DNA from 4 places in the Paenibacillus sp. B2(2019) genome. Region 4 is predicted to be linked to each of the others. Evidence: riboswitches for the same ligand, from Rfam matches in the RefSeq annotation. Region 4 holds a riboswitch; each other region holds the start of a gene.
The links. A riboswitch is a leader RNA that binds a small molecule or an ion and turns the genes downstream of it on or off. The one in region 4 is predicted to bind cyclic di-AMP.

Region 1 (3,136 bases), on a different contig from region 4:
TGCTACGAGAGCTTGAATGGTCAGCCTATGTGGTTGAGCAGCAATCCACTGCTACAATCCTATCGATTCCAGCTATGACGGTAAGTGAAGCGGCTCTGTATATAAAAAGAAAGCTAGGCATCTCCTATGTACGTGCTACCGGAGACCTATCCCAGATATGCAGACATGTGGGGATATTAGTAGGTTACAGAGGAGGTGGGACGATGGCTATTCCTCTTTTTAATCAGCACAATCTTGATTTAATTATTGCTGGCGAGGGCCCCGAATGGGAAACTCCAGAATATGTGAGGGATGCTGTCCACCAAGGCAGATTAAAAGCGCTGATTATGTTAGGTCATGCGGAAAGTGAAGCTCCAGGAATGAAATATTTAGCTGAAGTTCTGGCACAGAAATACCCAATGATTCCTACTTATTTTATTGCTGAACAACCGGTCTATCAGCTGGTTTAATTCGTATAAACCGAAATGAAGAATAAATTTGCATATTATGGAGAAAATGATTGGAAACCAGGTCACTGAGAAAGGAGTGTTTCAATGGAAATTCCTTTGGAGGCTGATGAAGTGTTAAGTCGTATCAAAAAGCTTCAAACCGATGGAAGCTCGATCAGCAAAAAACAAGTGAAGCAAAGCGATCCTGATCTTATGAGAAGTGCGCTGTTCTTTTTTCCGAGCTGGGAGCATGCATTGAAAAACGCCGATCTGTTGTAGCCATATGATTGTATAACGAAGCCGAGTGGTTCAGGGATTGATCTCTGATGGCCGCTCGGCTTTTTTTAGATATATTGAGTAAACAAGAGAAAAAGAAAGAGAAAACGAAGTGTATGCTCAATATGAAATGAAAAGCATGGCTTTCAACATTATTTTGCCCACGGCTCAACTTTACAAGAAACCTTACACGGAGTATGATTCATCACATAACTGACAATTACATAAGAAGTCCGCTTAATTTCCGTTAAGGAAAGCGGGGGAACCAACAACTGGGAACCAGTGTAACAATCGGTACTAGTTATGGGGTGAATCCTGTTCCAGGTGCATAAATGCATCCATGCAGGTAGGGCAACTCTCACTGCCCGAATCCGACAGCTAACCTCGTAAGCGTATGGAGAGAGGATGAATGGCGTATTTGATGATGAATAGCCACAGAGAATCCCTCTGTGGTTTTTTGCTGCGTTAAAAAGCAGATATAGTTGTAGAACCTATCTATGAAAGAGGTGTTAACTTTGCCTATTGCTAAACTGAATGGAACTTCGCTCTATTACGAAATCAATGGAACAGGGACTCCGGTTGTGTTTATCCATGGACATGGATTAACACATAGTATGTTCAAGCCACAATTGGAGTATTTTTCTGATAAATATAAAGTGATTCTGTGTGATTTACGGGGGAATGGCAAATCAGGTGAACTACTGCAGGCCCCAAATGAGATTATTGAAACCCAATGTCTAGATATAATAATGCTATTAAATGATTTGGGTATTCGTGAGGCTGTTTTTGTTGGGAGTGCCTATGGGGGGCTCGTCGTTCAACATATTGCGAAACAATATCCAGAACGAGTAAAAGCGATTGTTGTCGCGGATAGCTTTTGTAGAAGTCAGGCGTCAACGATAATCGGTAAAATCCAGCTTATGGCTGCTTATTGCAGTTGGTTAATGTATTACGCTCCAAGTGAGCTTGTACTACCTTCGATTCGTATGATGTACCGGGAACGCTGGAATCTGGCTTATAACGAGATTAGAAGAGGACTTCTCGATAAACGTCCACGGGAATTGTATCGGCAAAGGCTGGCTACGAGCCATGTGGATTACACTAGATGCTTAAAGTCTTTTAAGCGTCCCGCCTTATGTATTGTAGGTGACTTTAGTGAATTTGGAGTTAATTGTATGAAGGATATGGTGTCTCAGCTGCCACATGCTCAGTTAGTGATCATCCCTAACGCATTAGATCCTAGTAATCTGTGTCAGCCGGAGAAATTTAATGCTATACTTCAGCGGTTTTTGGAGAAACAGCAGGAAACTCAGCAGATTAGTTGATCTTAGTGGTAAGTGAGAAATGAGGGGCGTCCCATAGCCGGGGAGTATGTACTGGCTACGGGGCGTTCTTCTGTATGTCTGTATTTTGTACAATGCTGTCTACTGATGTAAGATTAAAGATATTCGAGATTAACTATCTAAAGGAGCTGAGTCATGATGTCTCAAGCCGAAACCATAAAATTGACCTCATTATCTTCAAAAGGGGGCTGCGGCTGCAAAATCGGTCCCGCCGATCTCATGCAGGTTATTCGCAGTCTACCACCAACCGTTCCTAATCCGGATCTACTTGTAGGTCTGGATACCAGTGATGACGCTGGGGTATATCGATTAAGTGATGATCTTGCGTTAGTGCAAACTGTTGATTTTTTCACGCCGATCGTGGACGACCCTTATTCCTTTGGGCAAATTGCAGCAGCTAATGCGTTAAGTGATATTTATGCTATGGGCGGCAAGCCGCTTACAGTGCTTAATATTGTGGCCTTCCCTATTTCTGTTTTGGACAAAAGTATTCTCGGTGACATTTTGCGCGGTGCAGCAGATAAAGTGCAGGAAGCAGGAGCAACGCTTGTGGGCGGACATTCCATCGACGATAAAGAGCCTAAATTTGGATTGGCCGTTACGGGCCTTGTGCATCCGGACAAAGTAAGAACGAATGCAGGTGCGCAGGCAGGAGATAAGCTGATTTTGACTAAACCTATCGGTGTGGGCATCTTAACGACTTCTATTAAAAAGGATCAGCTATCCCCAGAAGAAACTACACGCCTTACGACAGTCATGTCTACACTGAATAAAAAAGCGGCAGAAATCATGGAGCCTTATGATGTACATGCTTGTACAGATGTTACCGGATTCGGGTTGCTTGGACATGCCTCGGAAATGGCAAAAGGGAGCAATCACGGACTGATTATTCGTCAAGGCGATGTACCGATGCTGCCAAGAGTAAGAGAGCTCGCGGAGCAGGGCTTTGTTCCAGGCGGCACTAAGAATAACTTTGCCCATTTGGAGGGCAGTATTCTTTATCCGGAAGAGATGGACCAATTAAGCCGCTATATTCTGTGTGATGCTGTGACTTCCGGTGGATTGCTGATCTCTGTTGCTCCTGAACAA
Region 2 (3,136 bases), on a different contig from region 4:
CTCTGAAACTGCCTCACTTGCTGCATTATCTGTTTACCATCAGAATCATGATGAATTCTGGAAGTTCTATGATGCTGTATATGCTCAGCAAGGTGATGAGAGCGAAGAATGGGCGACTGAAGATTTCTTAGTAAGCCTTGCGGAGAAAGAGAAGTTAGCTATCGATTACGAACTGCTTCGTAAAGATATTAAAGATCGTACGTATGCAGATGAGCTGAATAAGGGTATGCTGTTAGCTAGTGAAGCTGGGGTGACGACTACACCATCCCTTTATATCAATGGAGTAATGACTGCGGATCCATTTAACATTGAAGCGATTTCAACTGAAATTAACGACGCCGCAAAAGCTGTGGAGGCAAAGTGACAAAGTTCCTATCTTTTTGCAAGCGTAACTGCCTGTATCTGGCCTGGTTCGTCTCTTTAGTTGCTGTTGCTGGTAGCTTATATCTGAGCGAAGTATTGAAATATGAACCTTGTAAGCTTTGCTGGTTTCAGCGAATTTTTATGTATCCTCAGTTATTCCTCTTGGGAATTGCGACGTTTCGAGGGGATAAAAGGATTATCCCATATGTACTTCCACTAAGCTTGATTGGTGGCAGTATCTCGATCTATCATTATGCGGAGCAGAAGATTCCCGCGTTAAGTAAAGTGCTTCCTTGTACAATTGGTGTTCCTTGTAATAAGGATTACTTGAACTTTTTTGGATTCATTACGATTCCTTTCCTTGCATTAATCGCTTTTGCTTTAATTAGCATTTTACTTTGGTACGGACGCAAGGAAGAAGAAGTGATGGAGTTAGATACAGAGGAAAGTTTAGGATTTTGATTTTTTAATTTTAAAGGATCCGAAAAAATGTGAAAAGTGATTAAAAACACGATCCAGAGGGATAATTGAAGAGAATGAAAGAGAGCATCCAATAAGACGCTGAATTTGCGCTTACTGGATGTTTTTTCATTCTTTTTTCATTTTTTTCAACGCTTTACTGTATACACTTTGTAGACTAATATTAGACCTTGTGAGAAGTTGAATATGCGCTGAATTTTCTTAGGAAAAACGGGGGAACCAAACTTGGCATATGTGCCAATGGGGTGAATCGGAATGGGTCGATTAGACTTATACCGTAGGGCTAAACCACAGCCCGAATCCGCCAGCTAACCTCGTAAGCAAAGGTGGGATAATGACCATGCATAGCATGCGGATCATTTCCGTATGCTATTTTTAGTGTCTGCATTTATGAAATCCACCAATGAAAACAGCGCGCGGAAATTCCGTTTCAGCTCCCAAAGAAAGGAACTGTATCCACCATGGTAAGCAAGGTAAAACGACTATTGATCGGGCGTCCGATGAAGTCGAACGAACTCGATCATGAAAAGTTATCCAAGGTTAAAGCACTGGCTGTCCTGTCTTCTGATGCGCTCTCGTCTGTAGCCTACGGAACGGAACAAATTTTGATTGTACTGGTGGCTGCGGGGTTTACTGCCATCTGGTATTCCCTGCCAATTGCATTAGCCGTATTGGGCCTGCTGGCCATCCTGATTTTATCCTATCGGCAGACGATTTACGCTTATCCTCAGGGAGGCGGAGCTTACATCGTTGCCAAGAGTAATCTTGGTGTTCCGACAGGGCTCTTAGCAGGAGGGTCTTTGTTAGTGGATTACATTCTGACCGTAGCTGTTAGTGCGTCGGCAGGGACGGATGCGATCACATCGGCTTTTCCAAGTCTTCATAATCACACCGTTCTTATTGCAGTATCCGTTATTATTTTACTTACTTTGATTAATCTTCGCGGAGTTACAGAATCAGCTTCATTCATCGCAATCCCAGTGTATTTGTTTGTGGTGTCAATTGTAGTGTTAATTATCTCCGGTATTATTAAATATGCAGCAGGTGGCGTACATGCGAATGTCCCGGAAATTGGCTCTGCTGTTTCTAATGTTAGTTTGTTTCTACTATTAAAAGCCTTCAGTTCTGGCTGTTCGGCACTTACGGGTGTAGAGGCTGTATCTAATGCCATTCCAAACTTTAAAGCACCAGCTGAAAAGAACGCAGCCAAGACCTTAATGGTCATGGGGGTTATACTTGGATTTATGTTTACAGGTATCACACTACTGGCGTATTGGTACGGCATAGTGCCTGATGAAAAGGCAACGGTTGTTTCTCAGATCGCTGAATCGACCTTTGGCCGCGGAACCTTATATTTTTTCATTCAAGGTATCACAGCAGTAATTTTGTTCTTGGCAGCTAATACAGCTTACTCAGCGTTCCCGCTGCTCGCATTTATGTTTGCAAAAGATAAATATATGCCACATGCTTTTATGGTTCGTGGTGACCGTCTAGGTTTCTCTAATGGTATTATTTTTCTAGGTGTTCTGTCTGCTGTGCTTGTAGCTGCATTCCACGGAAATACAGAAAGCTTGATTCCACTTTATGCGGTTGGTGTATTCATTCCTTTCACATTGTCACAGCTAGGAATGATGGTTCATTGGTTTAAAACAAAACCAGCGGGATGGAAAAAAAGATTTGTTGTAAATACCATCGGTATGCTGACTACATTGACGATTACGCTTATTTTTATCATCACTAAATTCTCAAGCGTATGGATGGCTTTCATTTTCTTACCTGCTGTAATGTTCGTGTTCCACCGGATTCACAAGCACTATTTGAACACTGCAGATCAGCTTCGTATATGCCCGAGTACAGATAAACCTTTGATTAAAGGCAGTACAGTTGTTGTTCCTGTTGCGGGTGTAACACGTGCTGTACTACATTCCATCAGCTATGCCAAGTCTTTAACGGATAATGTTGTAGCCGTGTATGTTGGCTTTGATGAAGAGGACATTCAAAAAATGGAGCAACGGTGGGAGGAATGGAATCCGGGTGTACGCCTGATCGTACTTCGTTCCAGATATCGCAGTATTATTCGTCCGTTAGTGAAATTTATTGATACAGTGGAGTGGAAGACCGCAGCGACGGATCATATCACGATTCTGATTCCACAGTTTATAACTAAGCATTGGTGGCAAGCTGTACTTCATAATCAGACCAGCTTTTTAATCCGTTCGTATCTAATGAATTCAAAAGATGTTGTAGTTGCGACTGTCCCATATCATTTGAATAAATAATGGATCATTAAGGA
Region 3 (3,136 bases), on a different contig from region 4:
TTGATTCAGCATAGAAGTTTAGGCTTAATAGCAGAACAAACAAGGTCATCATTGCGGTAAAAATTACCCAGCCCTGACGTTTGTTCTTGGCAAACAATCCGTACATATAAGGGAGCGAAGCTGGCAGCATCCACATAGAGAGAATCTCCAGAACGTTCGTAAGTGGATTAGGGTTCTCAAAAGGATGGGATGAATTGGCCCCGAAGAAGCCGCCACCATTCGTGCCCAGATGTTTGATCGATTCTAAAGAAGCTACTGGACCGATAGCAATTTGTTGTGTTTGGCCCTCTAGTGTAGTGACTTCAAGTGATGGCTTGAGCGTTTGTGGCACATGTAGTCCTACCAGCACCAATGAAACTAACAAAGCTAGCGGAATGAACACACGAATATGTGCTTTGACGAAATCCTCGAAGAAGTTCCCGACTGATTTCCGTCCCGTGATTCCTCTGACAAAGGCAACCGCAACAGAAAATCCGCTCGCTGCAGATGTGAACATCATCATCGTGATGACAGCCATTTGTGAAAAATACGAAAGCCCCGTCTCCCCGCTATAATGCTGCAGGTTCGTATTGGTCATAAAGCTGATCACTGTATTGAATGAAAGCGTCTGTTCCATATCCGTAATTCCATTCGGGTTTAACGGCAATCCCCGCTGCAATCTAAGAACAATGTAACTGAAAGTAACCAATACGATATTTGTTAACACAAAGCTGAGCGCATACTTCTTCCAAGACATTCCGTCCCGTTTTTTCAGGCCGATCAGCTTATAAATTCCTTTTTCCATGCCTCCAAACCATCGATCCGTACGGTTCGGTTCATTAGAAAATACATAATATAAATACGTGCCCATCGGCTTAACCAGCAAGATAAGAATTACGATTACAGCAACTATTTGCAAAATGCCCATGAATGCCCCTCCTTAAAATTTCTCCGGATGAATCAATGCGTAAACCAGATATACAAACAAAAGTAGGGTAACAGCGATTACTAGAATCACAACTTATCCCTCCCTGTATCCTCAACTACACCTGCGCACCAGCGCATAAATCCATAAAACAACCCGTAAATTACAGCTAACGAAGCCACCATATACAGATCCATCATATCTCCCGCACTCCTTCTTTTATCCTTGATGAGGTGATTTATCGATTAGAAAATCAGCATCACCACTGTGAGAATAGATTACATAACTTGCACCAAGTCTTTTATAGACCAATCTAGGATTTATTGAGCTTGTGATTACAAAAATCGGCTGTGTCGTCCAGGTGCGGCACATCTGAATGTAGCGGCAGCATAACGTAAAGCTGCTCTCGAACAGATATACCCGTCCTACCGGGAACGGCGGGCGAAACCAAGTATTCTGATGGCGGGTATCAACTAGAACGACTTGTTCAATCCCCATCTCTTCGAGTAGGGCCTTCTCAGGCAAGTTGTTGGTCAATCCGGCCATCTTAATGCCTCTGAATTTTAGAAGCTTAATAAAATGTTCGCCTGCCTTCGTTGGCGCACATACCAGTACATATTCATTCTGATCTGTCATCTCTTATTCTCCTCAAATGCTTTGCTTGTAAGATCAGAGCTTGATCACCCTGATCTTGAAAGAAAAGCTACCGCTAATGATGAATATAACGACCTCTTCGTGAGGTTTTCCATAAATGCTTTGCTTAAAAAAGCACAGCAAAAAGCCACAAAGGATTCTCCTCTGTGGCTCGCTAGCGGTCACATTGCACTCATCCTCTCTCCATACGCTTACGAGGTTAGCTGTCGGATTCGGGCGGTGAGAGTCGCCCTACCTGTATAGATGCGAGCTCACTCGCACCTTCTACAGGATTCACCCCATAACCGGCTTCCGACTCTCACATCGTCTGCCGATTGTTGGTTCCCCCGCTTTCCTTATCGGAAATTAAGCGGATCAAATATTCGATTGTTGTTGAAACAGGAGTAATCATACCCTTATGCAGGAAGAATTGTAAAACCTGATTGATGCCAAAATAATGCAAATTAAAAACTATTTTCGTATTGGATAGCGCTTACTTGATATCCAATCTCTCTATATCTCTTGTTTACTCGAGTTTTAATCCATTAGCGAAAAGCGGGCATACCATGTGATTTTATTCACCACAAATGTAGAAATCTCAAAAAATCGCCTTTATAGGTAAGAAAACAAGAAGTCGAGATTAAGCGAGGAAGAAGCCCGATAACTCGCAATAAATACCTATTTGGTTCCCTTTTCCGTCGTAGTAGGCAGGATTTGGTTTAAATCGCGCTCAAAAGAACACTTTCTGTTTTTACAGAAACACCTTGAAAAGAGTATGATTCGGGTTGAATCTATTTCACAAAATACATTCAACGCTGAGTTCCTGTATTTGCAGGGAACGGGGGAACCATCAGGCCACATGGCCTACTTGGGGTGAATCCGAAGGAGACTGTCCAAGTCTCACATAGGTAGGGCGACTCTCACCGTCCGAATCCGACAGCTAACCTCGTAAGCGTAAAGAGAGAGACCCTTGATCCGCCACGCTTTGGCACAGGTGTGTGTATACCTGTATTCCAAAACCGCAGCAGAGGTCCTCCTCTTGCTGCGGTTTTTGCGTTACCTGAATCTATAGGGTGATAGCATGCTGGACGGGGTGAAAGGAATGAAACACTATTATTGGGGAACTCAGCAAGGGCTACTTGAGCCGATAAGTCTAAATTATGTTTGCTTTGGAGCGTTGTGGTTCGAAGAGGATCATCACAGAACTATTGTCGGCTATGCTTTTGGTCAGAAGCAGATTGAATCACTTCGCCATTTCAGCAGCCCATCTACCTGTGAATACTGTATGGACCGAACAATTATATACGAAATATATAAAAGTATCCGAGAAAAGCAACAGCTGCAGGATTGGTCAGCACACCAACGTTTTCCGTGGCTCACCGCTTTTAAGGAACCGTGGAAAGATGTTGCTGTCGGTTGGTACGTAATGAGATCCCGCAGCACCTTCCCCTTACATTTATCCGTTATACGCAAACAGAAATTCGGACTATGGCTGGAGCATGCCGCAGTCTGTGAGAATGAAGCTGAAATGCTCGCCTGTATAGAGAAGGCTAACGTCATTCACCATGTAGATCTTAAGCTTTTGGAAACCTAAGGAGG
Region 4 (3,136 bases):
TATCATCTTTATTTTCCTCAGGATAAGTTGAGAAATGCGCTTACGCGATTGCCTGCTTCTATTGCAGAGATTTTTGCAAAATAATACAAGAAAATATGGGATTTATGACAAGAAGAGTAGAAATATAAGATATAACGGATAGCTTGAAACTTATATTGTCTTATATTTAAAAAAGAACAAGGAGTGAGGGTTAAAATGTTTCTGTTTGACACACATACGCATCTGGATGCACCTCAATTCGACGAGGATCGCGAAGAAGTTATCGCTCGTGCTGTAGAAGCAGGAGTTAGCAAGATGATTAATATCGGATTTAATCGGGAGACGATTCCCTCAACGATGAAGCTGGCGGAATCTTATGATTATATTTATGCGGCAGTGGGTTGGCATCCTCAGGATGCAATTGATATGAAAGAAGGAGATCTCGATTGGATCGCTTCTCTATGCAGTCATAAAAAAGTAGTGGCTATTGGTGAAATCGGACTGGATTATTACTGGGATACTTCTCCCAAGGATGTGCAACATGAAGTTTTTCGCAAGCAAATTGGACTAGCCCGTGAACTAAATATGCCGATTTGTATTCATGATCGTGATGCCCATGAGGATGTTGTACGGATTTTACGGGAGGAAAAAGCAAATGAGGTTGGAGGCGTGATGCACTCGTTCTCAGGAAGCTGGGAAACAGCTAAAATGTGCTTGAATCTTGGTTTTCATTTATCCTTTGGAGGACCCATTACGTTCAAAAATGCAAGAGTGCCAAAAGAAGTGCTTGCGCAGACCCCACTAGACCGATTATTGATCGAAACCGATGCTCCATATTTGACTCCACACCCCTTCCGCGGGAAGCGAAATGAGAGCGCTCATGTGAAGCTTGTAGCAGAGGCAGCAGCTGAAATTAAAGGGTTAACATGGGAAGAATTGGCTAAAATAACGTATGCGAACGCACTGGAACGATTTGGGATTGAGTGAAAACGGGAGCAAAACAGGCGAAAAATAGAGAATGGCCGATATATTAAACTTTTTTAATATAAAAACGGCTGAATATTACAATATTTTAACCATATTTTTGCGTAAACGTGGTTGAATCGTCCTTTACAACATGCATCAAAACAGGATATCATCTTTTCAGTGATGTGAGCTGTGTTATAGTGACAGCCATTGATTCATGGATCGTCTCGCTGAGTCTCCGTATGGAGAACGGGGGAACCAATATTGACCTGCCGCATGCCTGTATTTTAAATACGGTTTAGACGTGCCGTAGGACAGTATTTGATTTCTTCACGTGGTCTTTGGGGTGAATTTAAGGGCAACCGCCATGAGCGGGTGACCTGAAATAGGGCGTCTCTCTTTCGTCCGAACCCGACAGCTAACCCCGTAAGCGCAAGTAAGAGAGGCAACCTCGTGCACAAGCATTCTCTATTCTGATATTGGAGAAGCCACGAAAGAGTCCTCAGTTGAACTCTTTTTAGGCTTTTTTATTTTTGAATAAATAGAATGTTGCCCACATACTGTTATATAACAGGGGTGGGAGTAGCTGTGCCGAGCAGGCGATCCATGAGCAGGAGACGCTAAGTTATTACGTGCGTGTCCTGTGACAATCTCAAATAGTTTCGTCAAAGGAATTCAGTCCTCATGATATACAATTGACGACGGGGCTATGTAAGGAGGATGGAGAGAATGGGCGTATTCCAACCAGAAGTATCCCATGATTCGCAGTCATCCAGCAGGTCTTTCGCATTACGGTGGGAGCAAGTAAATACTCGCGTACTTTTACTTGCAGGCGTGATTTCAGTCGCTATCGCGCTACTTATTCTGCTGTACGTACACGGTCAAAGTAACAAACAATTATTTTTAGTAATAGACGGGCAAACACAGACGCTTGAAACGCGGGAAGCGCTTCTTGGTGATGTGTTGGAGAAAGAGCAAATTTCGCTGCAGCCGCATGATGAACTATCTTTAGGACTGAGTGATGAAATAAAAGACGGTGACCGTGTCGTTATCAATCGTGCGCAGAAAATTAGTCTTACTGCGGATGGAGCAACAAAAACGTTATATACGACCGAAGACACAATTGGTAAAGCAATTGAGAAAATGGGCATTACCCTAGAAGGTCATGATAAGATTTTCCCTTCGTTAGACACCACCATTTCTGCAAACATGGAGGTTAAGATTGTTCGCATCAACAAACAGACTGTACAGCGAACAACTAACTTACCCTTCAGAGTCATTAAGACAGCAGACCCCTCCCTTACTGTGGGAACAGTTAGAGTGGCACAGGCAGGCAAACCAGGCGTCATGATTCAGCATATTGAAAAGATCTACCAAGACGGAGAACTGGCCTCTATGCGCATGATTGGTAAGGAAGTACAAACGGTAACGAAAGATAAGATTATTGCCGTTGGTACCAAAGCACTTCCTAAGCCGGCTGTAGCTAAGACTACAACAACTTCCAAATCAAACACCACTTCAAAAACGGCTAAGGTTAGCGCCAAGACTAATAACGTCACAAGCAAGGCTGGCGTAGACTTTGAGTACAAGAAGATGATTAAGAACGTCTCCATGACAGCTTATTCATCAGAAGAGCCAGGTATTGGTACCAAAACTGCCTCCGGAACACGCGTAACGGAAGGTCGTACAATTGCGGTAGACCCGAATGTAATCCCTATTGGCTGGTGGGTATATATCGAGGGGCTTGGATTCCGCCGAGCAGAAGATACTGGCGGTGCCATTAAAGGCAATAAAGTAGATGTCTATTACGATTCACTGAGCCATGTCCGTAATTTCGGTCGTAAATCACGTACCGTTTATGTGATTGGACCTGTGAAGCCGGAGTTAAACTAGGCTGAAGCTTTTGCAAATTATTCTTTGATAAGCTATAGTGATGATAACCGTTAAGGAACGCCAGATGATCATTTCGTTGATCGCAGAGCAACCGCTCATCACTTATACATTCTTTAACCAAAAGAAGAGGAGCGAAACCTCTTCTTTTTTGCTTTTTTTGGAAGGAGTCAAGAGATATGATTAAGGAATTAATTGTCGTTGAAGGTAAGAGTGATACCGTCGCTGTTAAACGCGCTGTAGAAGCAGATACGATCGAAACAGGGGGCTCGGCTGTAGACCGGACCGTAATTGCGAAGAT

Region 1: another riboswitch for cyclic di-AMP. It lies ahead of PAENI_RS09240 (alpha/beta fold hydrolase); the one in region 4 lies ahead of PAENI_RS00240 (resuscitation-promoting factor).
Region 2: another riboswitch for cyclic di-AMP. It lies ahead of PAENI_RS27335 (APC family permease); the one in region 4 lies ahead of PAENI_RS00240 (resuscitation-promoting factor).
Region 3: another riboswitch for cyclic di-AMP. It lies ahead of PAENI_RS05790 (hypothetical protein); the one in region 4 lies ahead of PAENI_RS00240 (resuscitation-promoting factor).

The regions. Positions count from the first base shown of each region.
Region 1 covers NZ_VTZR01000011.1:210,389-213,524, reverse strand. The annotation lists gene PAENI_RS09245 (Nif3-like dinuclear metal center hexameric protein) at 1-449, shown strand, start outside; gene PAENI_RS31785 (hypothetical protein) at 534-707, shown strand; cyclic di-AMP (ydaO/yuaA leader) riboswitch at 929-1,113, shown strand; gene PAENI_RS09240 (alpha/beta fold hydrolase) at 1,202-2,029, shown strand; gene selD (selenide, water dikinase SelD) at 2,186-3,136, shown strand, end outside.
Region 2 covers NZ_VTZR01000025.1:447,586-450,721, forward strand. The annotation lists gene PAENI_RS27325 (DsbA family protein) at 1-364, shown strand, start outside; gene PAENI_RS27330 (disulfide oxidoreductase) at 361-825, shown strand; cyclic di-AMP (ydaO/yuaA leader) riboswitch at 1,023-1,181, shown strand; gene PAENI_RS27335 (APC family permease) at 1,305-3,122, shown strand.
Region 3 covers NZ_VTZR01000003.1:44,792-47,927, reverse strand. The annotation lists gene kdpA (potassium-transporting ATPase subunit KdpA) at 1-907, opposite strand, end outside; gene kdpF (K(+)-transporting ATPase subunit F) at 920-997, opposite strand; gene PAENI_RS05790 (hypothetical protein) at 1,124-1,540, opposite strand; cyclic di-AMP (ydaO/yuaA leader) riboswitch at 1,731-1,920, opposite strand; cyclic di-AMP (ydaO/yuaA leader) riboswitch at 2,341-2,506, shown strand; gene PAENI_RS05785 (hypothetical protein) at 2,640-3,131, shown strand.
Region 4 covers NZ_VTZR01000001.1:47,525-50,660, reverse strand. The annotation lists gene PAENI_RS00250 (HD domain-containing protein) at 1-84, shown strand, start outside; gene PAENI_RS00245 (TatD family hydrolase) at 196-966, shown strand; cyclic di-AMP (ydaO/yuaA leader) riboswitch at 1,164-1,393, shown strand; gene PAENI_RS00240 (resuscitation-promoting factor) at 1,675-2,838, shown strand; gene rnmV (ribonuclease M5) at 3,015-3,136, shown strand, end outside.